DNA from 2 places in the Chryseobacterium sp. 'Rf worker isolate 10' genome. Region 1 is predicted to be linked to the other one. Evidence: riboswitches for the same ligand, from Rfam matches in the RefSeq annotation. Region 1 holds a riboswitch; the other holds the start of a gene.
What was found. A riboswitch is a leader RNA that binds a small molecule or an ion and turns the genes downstream of it on or off. The one in region 1 is predicted to bind S-adenosylmethionine.
Positions count from the first base shown of each region.

Region 2: it holds a riboswitch for S-adenosylmethionine, as region 1 does, so the genes downstream of both, LKL37_RS16990 (SusC/RagA family TonB-linked outer membrane protein) here and LKL37_RS20260 (TonB-dependent receptor plug domain-containing protein) in region 1, are expected to answer to the same signal.

Region 1 covers NZ_JBOZOF010000005.1:109,359-118,186, reverse strand. The annotation lists gene LKL37_RS20265 (outer membrane beta-barrel protein) at 1-1,984, opposite strand, end outside; SAM-I-IV-variant riboswitch at 2,104-2,201, shown strand; gene LKL37_RS20260 (TonB-dependent receptor plug domain-containing protein) at 2,497-5,241, shown strand; gene LKL37_RS20255 (TonB-dependent receptor domain-containing protein) at 5,355-7,478, opposite strand; gene LKL37_RS20250 (sensor histidine kinase) at 7,668-8,687, shown strand; gene LKL37_RS20245 (LytR/AlgR family response regulator transcription factor) at 8,680-8,828, shown strand, end outside.
Region 2 covers NZ_JBOZOF010000003.1:574,197-583,024, forward strand. The annotation lists gene LKL37_RS16960 (LysM peptidoglycan-binding domain-containing protein) at 1-54, shown strand, start outside; gene fabD (ACP S-malonyltransferase) at 125-1,000, shown strand; gene LKL37_RS16970 (GYDIA family GHMP kinase) at 1,010-1,915, shown strand; gene pckA (phosphoenolpyruvate carboxykinase (ATP)) at 2,043-3,659, shown strand; gene LKL37_RS16980 (hypothetical protein) at 3,710-4,147, opposite strand; gene LKL37_RS16985 (type II 3-dehydroquinate dehydratase) at 4,209-4,616, opposite strand; SAM riboswitch class I at 4,861-4,959, shown strand; gene LKL37_RS16990 (SusC/RagA family TonB-linked outer membrane protein) at 5,043-7,976, shown strand; gene LKL37_RS16995 (RagB/SusD family nutrient uptake outer membrane protein) at 7,995-8,828, shown strand, end outside.

The DNA.
Region 1 (8,828 bases):
TCATAAACTTCTTCGTCAGCGTAATATCCAGAGAGTTGTTGAACGGTTTCTCTGCCGTGAAGTAGAAATATCCTGCCTTTGGAGTCAGATAGCTGTAATTGGCTGTCATTTTGATATCTTTAGGCAAAAGAATCTGAGTCATAATATTGAAAATCCAGAACCCTTTATTATTCAGATTGTCGATTTCATGTTTCTGATAACCAGCATATAAATACATGAAGTTAATTTTATCAGGATTGAAATCAAACTTCATGATTTCGCTCAATGGCTTGCTGAAAATCATAAAAGGAACCGGTAATCCCACGTTGAAGTTGTGAATTTTCATATTCGAAATATTCACCTGCTCGTTGTAAAGTTTTCTTCCGTCTTTTCTGATAATCTGTGCCACCTGATTGCTTGCTGAACTTACGCTATATCCAATAAATGCGTAATCAAAAGCGGAAATTTTCAATTCATAGTTATCAAAAATAGTAGGCTGTAGATTCGGGTTACCATTTACTTCTGTACTTGGCCCGGAGAACGTTACGTTATTCGGGTTCAGGGCAGAAATACTTGGTAAACTGATTTTTCTGTTGTAATTCGCTGCAATATAAACCTGATTCATCATGTTATACTGTACACTCGCGTTCGGGAAAAGCTTAAACTTGTTGAAAGGAATCAAATTAGCCTCTACCAGTTTAGCATCTTTGTCGAAATATCTTGTTACCCCGGAAATATCATAATTTTCAGCACGGGATCCCAAAGTGAAGTCGAACTTTTTCAATTTTGCCTGAAACTCCAAATAAGTAGAAGCTGTCTGTCTCTGATATTCAAGATTGGTTAACCCAAAACTTTGTGTATCATAATCCTGTTTTTCATACAATCCTCCAAAGCTTACTTTCCCACCATCAAGAAGTTTGATAGGCTGAGCATAATCTACTTTGAAATTGGCAATATTCATCACCGATTTATTGTTCAGAATATCTTTTAAACCATTTGTAGGGCTGTTAATAGGTAAATAAGGGGTGGCAGCAAAATTACCGTTCTGAAAGAAGTTATCCTGTGCAAATTTACTGTCTGATCTTGTATAACCCAACTGGAAGTCCAGTTTTTGAGATTTGTCAGCAAAACGCTTTTGATACGTTACAACAGCTTCCTGTCTCAGGCTGTTGGTATGGGCAACATCCGAAGATGTATAAAAAGCTTCTCTTAAATCTTTTGGATTATTCTGGAAAGGCAAATCTCCATGACCGTTACTTAAAGTATAATTGTCATTATTGTTGTGATAAATATCGTAGTTTAATAATAGTCTGTCCTGACCCAAATCAAAAGTTAATCCTGATTTTGCAAAATATCCGCGTCCGTATCTGTCAGTATGACTCGTTAAAAGCTCATCCTGCTGGCCGTTCAACATACTTTCACGATAGTTTTGTCCCACATTCAATTGCCATCCGAAATACTTATTTCTTGCATTTAAATTAACAGAATTGGTCGTTCTGTTTCTGTATTTATCATAATTCGTGAAAGAATAATTCCCGGAATAAGTTGCTGTTAAATATTTATTGGCGTTTTTATTGGTAATAATATTCATGATTGCTCCTCCGGAAGTAGCCGGAAATTCAGCGCCGGGCTGAGTGATTACCTCAATTCTTTCTACAGAGTTGGCAGGCATTCCTTCAAGGAAGGAGTTTAATTCATTGGAAGTGATGTTCAAAGGTCTTCCATTCAGATACACTTCAAGCATTTTTCCCTGATACATCATTCCTGCGATATCGGTAGATACAAGTCCCGGAAGTTTTTTTATTCCCTCCAAAACATTTCCGTTATTCAGCTGAGGCTGTTCAGAAAAGTCAAAAATAGTACGGTCTGCTTTTTGTTCAACGGCTTTTTTAGTTTTGGTAATAACTACCCCTTCAATTTGTTTTTCCTGAGGCTTATTATTTTTTTCCTGCGAGAAAACAAAGACGGAGCTTAACAAGGATAATGCGAAAATCGTTTTTTTCATAATGTTTTTACTGATATCCGGTTAGACGCTGAAAAAGATCATTTGTTACGCTAAAATTGTGAAAATCGAAAAATTAAGCTGAAATTTTTTTTATTTCCGAAATAATTATATCTTTGCCAAGTAATTATCAAGAATCTCTAGATGGGATAGCAACCTGCAAAAACAAGCAAGGTGCTGCAATCGATAAGCCGGATCTTCCGGAAAAAATGTTTATCATTTCTATCATTCCCCCATCTTGAATTTTTGTTTTAAAGTTAAAATCAATGTTTAAAGACAAGGGAAATCACCTTACATCAGTTATTTTTTATTCCTCAGATCATGAAGAGAATCTTCATTATTCTGATATGTTTTCATGCCATTTCTATATGCGCATGTGTTGTTGCTTCTAGCATTTTCTATTTCTAAAAAATAATACAAACATTTCGAGCATCTCTGGTAACCTTACAATTTAGGGCTACAGGATTTGTATTGCTCAAAAATAATTTAACAACAAAAAGTAAACAACAATCAACATGCATAATTTCAAAAAAAGAATCTTTGTTCCTTCTATCGCGCTTATCTCTACATTTTATTACGCGCAGACGGATACTGTACAATCAAAAAAAATAGATGATGTGGTTATTCTTGGATCAAGAGGTTCAGGAAGATCATTAACGGATACGCCCGTTCCGGTAGATATCATTAACATATCGAAAATTTTAAAACAAAGCCCCACTAACAATATCAGTCAGGCTTTAAATTATATTGTACCTTCATTTTCATCCACATCACACACGGTTAATGATGGAACTGACTTTGTAGATCCTGCTCTTTTAAGAGGATTAGGTCCTGATCAGGTTTTAGTTTTGCTTAATGGGAAAAGAAGATATCAGTCTTCATTAATCAATGTTACCCTTACACCGGGAAGAGGATCTGTGGGAACCGACCTTAATGCTATTCCGGCTTTTGCTTTGGAAAAAATTGAGGTTTTAAGAGACGGAGCTTCTGCTCAATATGGTTCTGATGCCATTGCAGGAGTCGTTAACCTGGGATTGAAAAAAAGATTAGGACTTTCCGGACAGGTATTTCTCGGTGGATATGCTTCGCCTGTTGCTAATAATTTCTCAGGAGGAGTTGACGGACAGACTATTTCTGTAGATCTTAATTATGGAGCTAAAATAGGAAAATCCGGATTTATTAACGTGACAGGTTCTGCGCAATACCGTGATCCTTATTCCAGAGCGGGAGTAAGGGAAGGAGATATTTTCAATGCTTATAATGCCATTAATTACAGAGCATTGCAGGATGGAGTTAATATTGATGGTTTGTATAAAAATATTACCAACACTTCCAATGCTCAGCAGATTATCAATACGGTTAAACAATATGCGACTAAGGTTGGTTATTTTGGAACTGATTTTCAATCTCAGATCTCAGGAGCAAACAGTATTTCTGATCTTCAAAAAATATTGGGTAAAGATTTTACATCTCAGGAACTTAATTACAGAGGATTGGAAAGAAAAGATTTCAGCCTGAGAGCCGGACAGTCTAAGCTACAATCGGGGCAGCTCTTCTTCAATTCTGAAATTCCTGTGAATGATGATTGGAAAGTGTACTCATTTGGTGGTTATAGCTACCGTCTTGGAAATGCCGGAGGATTTTACAGACTCCCAAATACGGAGAGAAACATCAATGCAGTTACTCCCAATGGATATCTCCCTCAGATTGAAGCAGCCGTAAATGATTATTCTCTTGCTGCTGGAATTAAAGGAAAATGGAATGGCTGGAATGTAGATTTCAGTAATACATTTGGGAAAAATACCTTTGGTTTTGGAGTTGTCAATACATTTAATGCCTCACTTACAGATAATTCTCCAAGAACTTTTGATGCCGGAGGATCTGAGTTTTCACAAAATACTGTCAATCTTGACTTCTCCAAAAAATATGATGTCCTGAAAGGATTGAACATTGCTTTCGGAGCTGAATACCGACACGAAAATTATAAAGTAAATGCAGGAAAAGAAAACTCCTATGCTTCTTATGATATTTATGGACGTGTGGTAACTGCCAAAACCCCTGAAAATGAAAAAGTAACCGATTTCTTCGGAAGTATAAGACCGGCCGGAGCACAGGTTTTTCCAGGCTTTAGTCCGGAAAATGCCGTTTCCGGAAACAGAAACAGTGTTGCTGCTTATGCTGATGCAGAACTGGAAGTTACTGATGGATGGCTGTTGGAAGGAGCTTTGCGATATGAGAATTATTCAGACTTTGGATCTACATTCAATTATAAGGTAGCAACCAATGTAAAACTGGCTCCCAATCTAAACTGGAGAGGAGCTGTTTCTACAGGATTTAGAGCACCTTCTTTAGCTCAAATCTATTATAGTTCTACTTCTACACTGATTCAGCAGGGAAAAACTACACAGGTAGGTACTTTCAGGAATAATTCTGAAGCAGCACAGGCATTGGGTATTCCGAAATTAAAACAAGAAACTTCACAATCCTACAGCACAGGAATTACATGGAAGATTCCAACATTAAGCCTGACTTTCACAGCAGATGCTTATTTAATAAAGATTAAAGATAGAGTAGTGCTTACAGACCTTTTCTATCGTCCTGACGGTAATTTTACTCCAGGTTCAGATCAGGCAGTTCTTCAGGACGCTTTTGATCTGGCAAGGGCTAGTGCTGCTAACTTCTTTGCGAATGCAGTAGATTCTCAGACAAAGGGGTTGGATATTACCATTTCTCAGAACTCGAAAATTTCATCGGGAGTTTCCTTAGAGAATAATCTGGGAATTAACTTTAATCAAACCAAAAGAATCGGAGATATTCATGCTTCGCCTAAATTGGTAAGCCAGATTGATAATTATTTTTCAGAACCGAATAGAGTGTATTTCGAAGAAGCTGTACCCCGCGTAAAAGCTACTTTGTCCAATACATTAAGGGTTTCCGGACTTACTTTCGTACTGCGTAATTCTTTCTTTGGTAAAGTGACGGATGCAGACGTTTTAGATGCTAATTTTGACGGGGTAACAGGGAGTACAGAGCATTTTGTTCTTAATAACCGCTTCGTGACAGATTTATCTGTGGGATATGATTTTAATAAAAATATTTCAGCAACAATCGGGAGCAATAACATCCTGAATATTCTGCCTTCTAAAAGTCCAAATATAAGTTCATTAACAGCGGATAACCAGTTTGTATATTCCAGACAGGTTTCCCAGTACGGTATAGGAGGGAGATTCTTATTTGCGAGAATTGAATTCAGGTTCTAAATAGGGTCATGATTTATAAATTATTTGAACAAAAAACAGAGATGAACTCTCTGTTTTTTTATATATGATGATGGTTATCTCAGGAAGAATTCCCTGATCTTAGTTTTTTACAGTTATTGAGCACGGTTTTTTTCTTCAAAATTGACTGATCTGTTATTCGGCTTTACTTTCTGATTTCCAAAATTATAGGTGATGCTGAGGTTCATTCTTCTGGCATCCCAATAGTTGTTGAAAGATTGTGTATTATCAGTAAAATACATATCAGCTCTCAATCCGGACTGTCTGAAAATATCGCTTACAGAAATATTGATTTGAAGGGCTTTTTCCGCAAAACTCATTTTGATTCCAGCATCCAGACTTGCTGTGTTTTTCATAGAAAAATATCCGTCTCTGGAAGGAAGATTATTCCAGTAATTGACAAATAGCATGAATGTCTTAGCTTTATTCAGTTGGAAAGTATTGTTCAAAGAAAAATAAAATGACTGTCCGTTTTTAGCAACCAGATTGAACTTTGTAATCTGAGTTTCATTATAACTGAATGAGGTTGAGATATTACTTTCCCAGATTTTGAAAAACGTATCCGTATAATTGAAATTGAGCCCGTAAATATTTTGATTGTAATAATTTTCATAAGTACTGGTAAGGTCAATTCCGTTCAGGAATGAGAGTTGATCAAAGTTATTCTTTGTTCTCTGGTAGTAAAGATTCGCAGAAAATTTATTTTTAAAAATATAATTGAATTCAATATTATGATTAAAAGATGGCTGCAGGCTTGGGTTTCCTGTATAATAAGAATTGGGATTAGAATACCATCGGAACGGATCTAAAGCCCGGAAATAAGGGCGATTGATTCTTCGGGAATAATTAACACTCAATTGATTATTCTCATTCGCTTTATAAGATAAATAGGCTGTTGGGAAAAATTTTCCGTAATTATTCTCAGATTTTGACTGTGTAGTAGGAGAAAAACCGCTGGTTTGTGAATATTCATAACGCAGTCCGGCTTTTACAGACCATTTTTCGCCAAGGTCTTTACTAGCGCTGATATAGGCTGCATAATTCTTTTCATTATAATCAAAAAGATTACTCTTTGCCGGATCTATGATATAATTTCCATTGTTAAAATTAAAATATGCAATGTCCGAATTATTAGAAAACTGGCTGTATTTTGCACCTGTTTCTAACTGAATTTTTTTGAAATTTAAAGTCAAATCACCCTGTCCGGAGTAGATTTTATAATCTACGTAAGAAAGGTTTCTCACAATCTGTATTGCATTGCTGGTGACATTTCTTGTCGTAAAATTAACTTCCGTATCAGGTAAATTTCCATAATAGTTGGCTCCAAAACTAAGTTTATGCTCCCCCAATTTTTGATCAAAATAAAGATTAAGCATTTGGGTTGTAAAAGGAGAACGATGCTTTGAATCCGTCTCTGTTTGTAAAGTCGGAGTGCTGTCTGTGAAGTAATCCTGTGTTGAATTGATATCCATATTGGTATGTCCCTTTGTAATATCATATACCAGCCCAATATTAGAATTTTTAGAAAGTGAATAATCAAAATTGGCATTCAGACCCAATCCGTCATTCATATCCTTTCTGTCATCTTTGTTGATAGAAGAGTTTTGCCCGATAATATTATTTTTTTCTACAGATCTTTTATCTCCATCATATCCCATTACTTTTACGGAGGCTTTTATTTTTTCATTCTGATAATTTACTCCTGCCACACTGCTGAAACTTGCATATGTTCTCTGAGTGTAATTGGTATTCAGATAACCGCTCCATCCGAGGTTCTGATTCTTTTTAAGAACAATATTGATAATTCCACTGTTTCCCTGAGCTTCATATTTGGCAGGTGGAGTAGTAATAACTTCAATTTTCAATATGTTTTCAGAACGGAGGTTTCTCAGATAATTCATCAGTTCAGATCCTGAAAGATTAAGCATTCGGTCATTCACCATCACTGACACCCCATTTTTTCCGGCAATGGAAAGAAGCCCTTTATTTTCATCTATCTTCAGCATAGGAGTTCCTGCCAAAACTTCAGTTCCGGAACTTCCCTGTGAAAGCATAGAATTCTGAACATTGTAAACAAGACGGTCTACTTTACGCTCTACAAGAACTTTTTTGCCACTCATCGTTACTTCCTCAATTTTGTTGACGTTAGCAGTGTCTTTTGTTTGTGCTGTTATAAAAGAACAAACTAGGGTAGTTATTAATAGAAGGTGCTTTTTCATAGGTTATCAATGACAGATTAAATGATCTTGATGTTGAATTTCTCTGACAAAAGTATAGGAAGAGCCTTTGATTGGAAATAGCGTTTAGACGAAGCCTGGGATTATGCATGTCAAAATAGTTTCGTCGGGAAAAAACAGGTTTTTGTCGAAAAGGGTTGATGAATTGTGTGTATAGATTTATATTTGAATATGAATAAAAAGCAAATTATCTGGCTTCAGATTTTTTATTGGAGTTTCAATTTTATAGGAAACAACATTACCCCTTATTTCTTTTTTCCTGAGCGAAGAGGATTTGAAACGTATGTGCTGAACTTTACCTATTTTATTACTGAAATTTCTACTTTTTATCTTTTGTATCTGGTTATTATTCCGAAAGTATTAAATCTGGAGAAACTTTATTCTGCTGTGTTAGTTTTTTTGATCTCTATTTTAAGTTTTGGTGTCATTCGCTATGGAATTGAAGAAGTGCTGCTTCCTATTACTCTTGGATTCAGAAATTATAATAAAGATACCGGACTTTTATATTATTTGACAGATAATATCTACAATGCATCATTGACCGTTTTCATTGCAGGAATTTTGTGGATCGTAGAGAAATATGGTGTTGCCGAAAATGATAAAAAGCAACTTCTGATTGAAAAGAAACAGGCAGAACTTCAGGCGTTGAAAACCCAGATCAACCCTCATTTTATTTTTAATTCATTGAATAATATCTATTCCCTGGTCTATCAAAAATCGGATAAAGCACTTCCTGCCATTGAGGAACTTGGACAATTGCTGAGGTACAGCACAAAAGATCTTGAAAAAGACTCGATTTCTCTGGATAAGGAAATTGGATATATTGACAGTTTAATTGCATTGGAAAAACTTAGAATCAGAAATCCTGAACTGTTGAGTATACTAAAAGATATTCAGCATCCACAGCTTAAAATTTCTCCAATGCTGTTGGTTCCTTTTGTTGAGAATGCATTTAAACATGGTGATTTTCGTGATAAAGGTTTTGAAATGAAAATTTCAGATCATGATAAGGTTCTGCATTTTTATCTTTTAAATTTTAAAACACAGAAAATGAAAGATACCGTTTCAGGAATAGGAATCCAGAATGTGAAAAAAAGGCTGGAAATTTTATATCCTAAGCATCAGCTTGACATCAAAGATTCGGAGACGGAATTTATTGTAGATTTAAAAATTGATTTACGGGATGAATAAGATAAAATGCATCATTGTGGATGACGAACCACTGGCCATCTCTCTTCTTGAACACTATGTAGAAAAAACACCTTTTCTTGAACTTGTTTTTTCTACAGAAAACCCGATTCTTGCTTTAGAATATCTTCAGAAAAATGATTC
Region 2 (8,828 bases), on a different contig from region 1:
GCTAACGGTGCTTATGTAAATACCGGTTATAGAGTGATTAGGTTAGTACCTTAAATGATTTATAGCTCTTTAAAAGAATATTGTTAACATTATAGTTATATTTGCATAATATTTAATTCAATACATGAAAGCACTTGTATTTCCAGGGCAGGGTTCTCAGTTCGTAGGAATGGGAAAAGAATTGTATGATTCTAGAAAAGATATTAAAGATCTGATGGAATCTGCCAATGAAATTTTAGGTTTCGACATTCTTTCCATTATGTTCAACGGGACGGACGCGGATCTTAAAAAAACAGAGGTTACCCAGCCTTCAATATTTATACATTCAGTAGCAGCATTAAAAGCCGTAAATGGTCTTGGTGCTGAAATGGTAGCAGGACACTCTTTAGGAGAGTTTTCAGCTTTGGTTGCCAACGGAGTTTTATCCTTTGATGACGGTTTGAAATTAGTTTCTGAAAGAGCGAAGGCTATGCAGGAAGCTTGTGATGCCAATCCAAGTTCTATGGCAGCTATCTTAGGATTAGACGATGCTAAGGTTGAGGAAATTTGTGCACAGATCAGCGGAATCGTTGTTCCGGCAAACTATAACTGTCCAGGGCAATTGGTAATCTCAGGAGAAACACCTGCAGTAGAAGAAGCTTGCGCAAAACTGAAAGAAGCAGGGGCAAAAAGAGCATTGCTATTACCGGTAAACGGAGCTTTCCACTCGCCATTGATGCAGCCTGCACAGGAAAGACTGGCAGCAGCTATCGAAAAAACAAAATTCAGAAAAGCCACTATTCCTGTATACCAGAATATCACTACAACAGCGATTACAAATCCTGATGAGATCAAACAAAATCTGATCGCTCAGCTTACAGGTCCTGTAAAATGGACACAGTCTGTTCAGAATATGATTAAAGATGGTGCATCTAACTTCGTAGAAGTAGGGCCAGGAAAAACCCTTCAGGGATTGATCAAGAAAATTGACGGATCAGTAGAAGCAGCTTCTGCAATCTAACAAAAAAATATGAACGCGATATTTTCACCGGGCAAGCTTATGCTTACTTCAGAATATTTCGCAATAGATGGAGCTCTTGTCTTAGCGGTACCTACCAAGCTGGGACAAGAGTTTTTTTTTGAAGAAAAAGAAGACGGAAAATCACTTATTCTTTGGGAAGCCTATCATCAGAACACATTATGGTTGAAAGCTGTCATTGATTATAAAGACTGGCAGGTCCTGGAAACCAATATTCCATCAAGCGCTGAATTTATCACCAAAACATTAAAGAATGTTCAGCGGCTTTCTAACAGTAAATTCAAGACTGATCTTACTTACCTTTTAAAAACAAACCTTCAGTTTCCGGCAGATTATGGATTAGGGAGCAGTTCTACCCTGATGAATAATCTGGCAGAATGGGCTGAAATAGATCCTTTTCATCTTAATACAATCAGTTTGGGCGGAAGTGGATATGATATCGCGGTAGCGAAAGAAAAATCTGCAGTTCTTTTCCAAAGTAAACCTGAGATCAAATATGAGAAGGTTGATTTTAATCCTTCTTTTAAAAATGAACTGATTTTTATTCATTTAAATCAGAAGCAGGACAGCAGAGAAGGAATCAGTTTTTACAAGTCAAAAAATAAGTCTCCGGAACTGGTGCGTGAATTTTCAGATCTTACAAAAAAAATATTGTTATGTAATGAATTGGAAAAATTTTCTGAATTAATGATGATTCATGAGCATAAAATTGCCAATTTTCTTGAAATTTCCACAGTTAAGGAAAAATTTTTCTCAGATTGCCCTTCTTTTGTTAAAAGTTTAGGGGCATGGGGTGGAGATTTTGTAATGAGTGCCAAATTTGGGGGCTTTAAAGACTATTTTTGGGAGAAAGGTTTTGCAACCGTTTTTGAATGGGAAAATATAATTGATTTATAATCAAATATTTACGATCCTGTTTTTTTATTTGTCATTCTGACTTATATCAGTATATTTAAACCGTCTTTAACAAATAATTAATATTATTTTTGTTGAAGTCAATAAAGAAATAGAAAATATAAGTAAAATGAAACACACTAAAATCATCCAGGATTTAGAGAAATTAGGGATTAAAGGAAACTATGAAGTAGTGTATAATCCTTCTTATGAAGAATTATATCAGGCTGAAGTTTCTCCTGAAAATCAGGGGTTTGAGCAAGCTGAGCTTACGGGATCTGGCGCAGTATCAGTAAAAACGGGAATTTTCACAGGTCGTTCACCTAAAGACAGATATATTGTTCAGGATGATGTTACAAGAGATACAATTTTCTGGGATGGTAAAGTAAATTTGCCTACAACAGCAGAAATTTTCGGTTCTTGTAAAGAACTAGTGATGAACCAGCTTTCTGAAGCTAAGAAGATTTACGTAGTAGATGCATTTTGTGGTACAAATGCAGATACAAGACTTAAAGTAAGATTTATCGTTGAAGTAGCATGGCAGGCACATTTCGTGACAAACATGTTTATTCGTCCTTCTCACTACGAACTGGAAAACTTCGGTGAGCCGGATTTCACGGTAATCAACGGATCAAAAACTATCAACCCGAACTGGGAAGCACAAGGATTAAACTCTGAAAACTTCATCATGTTCAATCTTACGGAAAAACTACAGATCATCGGAGGTACTTGGTACGGAGGTGAAATGAAAAAAGGGATGTTTGCTATGATGAACTATTACCTTCCATTAAAAGGTATGGCTTCCATGCACTGTTCTGCAAACGTAGGTGAAAAAGGTGATGTTGCTTTATTCTTCGGTCTTTCAGGAACAGGTAAAACTACTTTATCAGCAGATCCTAAAAGATACCTTATCGGTGACGATGAGCACGGATGGGACAACAACGGAGTATTCAACTATGAAGGTGGATGCTACGCTAAAGTAATTGACTTATCAGAAGAAAAAGAACCGGATATTTTCAGAGCCATCAAAAGAGATGCACTTCTTGAAAACGTTGTTGTAAACAATGGAGTAGCAGATTATACTGACGGATCTATCACAGAAAATACAAGAGTTTCTTATCCAATCTATCATATCAACAAAATTGTACTGCCTTCTAAAGCAGGTCATGCTAAGAAGATTGTATATCTTTCTGCAGATGCATTCGGAGTACTTCCTCCGGTTTCCATTCTGAATGAAGATCAGGCTCAATATCACTTCCTTTGCGGTTATACTTCAAAATTAGCCGGAACTGAAAGAGGAATTACTGAACCTCAGCCATCTTTCTCACCGGCATTTGGTGAAGCATTCCTTACATTACACCCAACAATGTATTCTAAAACATTGATCGGTAAAATGCAGGAACATGGAGCTAAAGCATATTTAGTGAATACAGGTTGGAACGGTACTGGAAACAGAATCTCTCTGAAAGATACAAGAGCAATTATCGATGCAATCATTGATGGATCTATTGATAATGCACCTAAAACTCAGGTTCCGATTATGAATCTTGAGATCCCTACAGAATTGCCAAACGTTTCTACAGGTATTTTAGATCCTAGAGATACGTATGAAAATGCTTCAGACTGGGAAGAAAAAGCAAAAGATCTTGCTTCAAGATACATCAAAAACTTTGAGCAGTACTGTGATACTGAAGAAGGTAAGAAATTAGTGGCTTCAGGACCTCAATTGCAGGAACAAACTATCTAATAGTTACCCATCAACATACAAAAAGCCTCATCAATGATGAGGCTTTTTTATTAATATTTTTGACAGTTTTCAATCAATTCATTCTGTTCATCAAGTTTTAAGACTGTTGATTTGATGGATTCTTCAGTCAGATATTTTATGATCATAAAATGTTTTGAAGAAAAGTAAGATTCTTCGTCCAATATTTTATCTAAACACTTTGGAGTAGTGAAAGTCATCCAATATTTTGCTTTGTTGGAAAACGTAATAGTTACTTCTATGGCATCAGATTCAATATTTTTTATTGGATCATCTATGTTGATAGAAATTATCTCCGGTTCATTGCGTGCGCTAAAATAAAATTGTGAATACCATCTCAGTCTTCCTTCATCATTCTGAACCTTTACATCTTCAGTATTTATTTCTTCAATAATATAAGATTTTCTTTTCGTTAGTTGCCCGGAATATACCCCAATGCCAGTGCAGTAAATCTTGTCCTTTATCTTCATAAATTATGTTCTAATTATCCACATACATCTGTGAAAATCTGTGGGGAAATAAGCAACTGAATTATTTTAAACTCAATAAAGCCAATCTATACCCGTCCATTCCAAAACCAGATAAAACTGCATCAGTGTTAGCTGCTGTTACTGATTTCTGTCTGAATTCTTCCCTTTTGTAAATATTGCTGATGTGTACTTCTACTTTTGGCTTGCGGATATTTTTCAAACAATCAGCAATAGCATAAGAATAATGGGTAAAAGCTCCCGGATTAATCACTACTGCTTCAAAATCATCCTCTTGAAGTCTGTTGATAAGCTCCCCTTCAATATTAGACTGATAATATTTTAATTCGTGAGCCTGAAACTCAGATTGTAAATTTTCCAAATAGCTTTCCATAGAAACAGTTCCATAGATTTCCGGTTCTCTGGTGCCTAGCAGGTTAAGGTTAGGGCCGTTGATGATCAAAACTTTCATAGTATAAAATTAAAAACTTTTTTTAATTAATGATCAATAATTTCTGCACAGATTAATCTCTGTGTAATTAAATTATTGATAATGATATTTGTCATGTGTGAGAAAATGATAAGGTGTGTAACTCTTTATTTTAATGGGTTTTATTAAAAAATTACGTTAATTTTTGAAAATTTATCATGAAAAATAAATAAGTCTACTTGTTTTGTAGACTAAAAGTTTTTAGCTTTGCAACCATATTTCGATCGGCTTATAAAGAAAGACGGAGGGAACTGACCCTGTGAAGTCTTAACAACCTACCCATGGGGCAAGGTGTTACATTCAGCCTTTTAGGGAAAAATAAGCATTTGGTTTATCGTATTTATCGATGCCCTTTGCTGACTTTTCTGCAAAGGGCAATATTTTAATATATGATAAATAAAATTGATTATGATTAGCAAAAATTTATTCAATTCTAAAGCTTGGATACCTCCTGTTGCTGCATTTTTCTTTGGGATTACCAGTGCAAATGCGCAAAATTCTAAGCCGAAAAAAGATAGCCTTCATGAAAAGGAGATTGATGAAGTGGTGGTGGTGGCTTACGGAAAAGCTAAAAGAAACAGTTATACCGGTTCCGTAGCTACTATTTCAAGTGATAAGATTAATAACAGACCTGTAACCAATATTACAAAAGCATTAGAAGGCCAGGTTGCCGGAATTCAAACAACGAGTGCATCGGGGCAGCCAGGAGCTGTTTCTACCATTCGAATCAGAGGAATTGGTTCCATCAGTGCTTCCAGTGATCCGTTATATGTAGTAGACGGAATTCCTTTTGACGGAAACCTGAACTCTATCAGCCCGAGCGATATTGAATCCATCAGTGTTCTGAAAGATGCTACAGCAAGTGCTTTGTATGGTTCAAGAGGAGCCAACGGAATTATCATTATTACTACAAAATCAGGTAAAAAAGGAGAAGCTAAAGTCAATTTTAATATCAGTCAGGGATTCTCCGGAAGAGCAGTGAAAGACTATGAACAGGTTAATACAGACCAATATTTCCAATTATACTGGGAAGCATTGAGAAATGGATATCAGTCTGGGAAAGTGAATGCTCAGCAAGCTGCTCAGATGGCAACAGACAACCTTGTTTCTTCACTGGGGATCAACCCATATGGAACAGGTTATCCAAAACCGGTAGGAACAGATGGTAAATTGTTGCCGGGAGCTTCACCACTTTGGAATGACGACTGGAGAGATATTTTACAGAGAGTAGCTTCAAGAAATCAGGTAGATCTTGATATCAGCGGAGGAAGTGAGAAAAGTAATTATTTCTTCTCTCTGGGCTATCTGGATGATAAAGGAATGGCGATTGAATCAGGATATAAAAGATACAATACCCGATTAAAAATCAATTCTGAAGTCAAAAAATGGCTGAATGTAGGAGTGAATTTAAATTATACAAACAGTATTCAGCAGGCTCCGACTTCTTCGGATTCGAAAGCGAGTAATATCATCAATGCAGCAAGATTTATTCCTTCATTTTATCCTTATTATGAAAGAAATCCGGACGGAACGTATATTTTAGGTGCTGATGGAAATCCAATTTATGATTTTGGAAAATACAGACCTACAAATGCCCTTCAGAATCAGAATGCTGCTGCAACACTGCCTTTAGATAAAAATGATAATAAAGAAGATAACTTCTCAGGAAAAGGTTTCATGGAATTTACTTTCTTACCGGAGTTGAAATTCAAGACAAGTTTCTCTGTTGATTTGGTGAATTATAACGGTCATTATTATTCAAATCCATTACTGGGGCAAGGTGCAGAGACGGGAGGCTCTGTGACTAAAACAAATACCAGAACACTTTCTTATACCACCAGTAATATTCTTACGTATGATAAGAAATTTGGAAAACATCATATCAATGCTTTGGCAGGACATGAATTCTATAAATACGATTATCAGACGATTTCCGGGACAAGAAGCCAGTTTTCACTGCCTTATTACTATGAGCCGGATGCAGCTTCTCTGTTGGGAAGCTTCAGTGGAAACAGTAATAAATTAAGCTTATTAAGTTTCCTTGGAAAAGTAGAATATGACTACAATAATACCTATTTCCTGTCAGCTTCAGGACGAGCAGACAGTTCTTCAAGATTTGAAAAAGATAACAGATGGGGGAGATTCTGGTCAGTAGGAGGTTCATGGAAGATTTCGAATGAGGAATTTATTAAGAGCCTGAATGTCTTCAATCAGTTGACATTACGTGCCAGCTATGGAGGTCAGGGGAATGACAAATTGCTTCGACCAAACGGACAGCCACTTTATTATGCATATCAGGAGTTGTACAGATTTATCAGTCTTGGCGGAGAACCGGGAACAACACTGGAAAAAACGTCTACTAATAATGTGAAATGGGAAACCAACCTTAATTTAAATGTAGGATTGGAGTTCGCTGTTCTGAATAACAGGATTAAAGGAAATATCGAATATTTCAAAAGACAAAGCCAGGATCTTCTGTTTAATATGCCTGTTGCACCATCATTGGGAATCAGTGATTATCCTGCGAATATCGGAACCATTCAGAATACAGGGTTTGAGTTTTCATTATTCACAACACCGATTAAAACTGATGATTTCCAATGGAATGTGGATGTTAACCTAAGTACTTTAAATAATAAAGTAACCAAGTTACCTGCGGGTTCTCTTGTTGTTGGGACAAAATTATTAACAGTAGGAGGGTCTGTATATGACTTCTTTATTCCGGAGTGGGCTGGAGTAGATCCAAGCAATGGAAAACCACTGTGGAAAACGGTTACTACAGATGTCAGCGGAAATTCAGTAGAAGGAACTACTTCAGAGTATTCAAAAGCTACAAAACTGTTGCAGGGTTCTGCATTACCTAAGCTGACAGGAGGAATCAGTACCAGTATCAATTACAAGAATTTCGATTTTTCAGGATTACTGACATTCAAAATCGGGGGTAAAATTCTGGATAATGACTATACTTCCATCATGCATAACGGAAGTGCCGGAGGACGTGCATGGAGTGCTGAAATGCTGAACAGATGGACTCCGGACAATCCTAATACAGATGTTCCGGGGTTGAGTACCACAACGAATAACTGGACGTCAACATCTTCGAGATTCTTATATTCAGGAACGTATGCAAGACTTAAAAATGTAAGCTTAGGATACACTCTTCCTGAAGCTTACTTTGAGAAGATAGGATTGAAAAAGTTCAGAATTTATATTCAGGCAGAAAATCTTCTGACCTTCTATAAACATAAAGGAATGGATCCTGAACAGGCTTTGGACGGGACAACGTATTACAGATATCCTGCAATGAGAACAATCACTTTTGGTCTTCAGGCAACTCTTTAATCTTTTAAAATTGAAACAATGAAAAAATTAAAATATATATCGTTTGCACTCATCAGTTTTTTGTTGCTGACAAGCTGTGAAAATGATCTGGATACTGCACCGACAGATCAGGCTAACAGTGTGGAGGTTTTCAAAACAGCAGAAAGTGCAGAAACAGTTGTGAATGGTACCTGGGCAAAATTTAATAATGACGGAACAACGTATGCCAATATTGGTTATTCTACTGTTCTAAGAGCCAGTGATGCCATGGGAAGTGATGTGGCCGTATTGACTAATAAATATGGTTTCGGGTCTACGTATGCTTTCACAGAAATGGTGAACAGTACGGCTAGCCGTCCGTTGTTTATCTGGACAATGTTATATTCTACCATCAACAATATGAATAATGTGATTACAAGAATTGATGGAACAGAAGGAAGTCAGGAGAAAAAGAATCAGGTGAAAGGACAGGCCAAAGCATTGCGTGCTTTCTGTTATCTGAATCTGGCGAGTTTTTACCAGTTCAGCTACCTGAAAGACAAGTCAGCGCTGACAGCTCCTATTTATACTGAACCTTCCACAACAAGCACTGTAGGAAAAAAGAGATCGAGCCTTGAGGAAATCTATACTTTGATTAAAAGTGATCTTACCGATGCCGATAATCTGTTGAAAAATTATACAAGAAACAATAAAGATAAAATCAACCGTTCTGTAGTGAACGGACTTTTAGCAAGAACTTACTTAAATACAGGAGAATGGAGCAAAGCAGCAGCTTCTGCAAAAATTGCGAGAGAAGGTTCTCCACTGATGGCTCCGGAAAAATATAAAGATGGCTTTAATGACATCAACAATGTTGAATGGATCTGGGGGCAT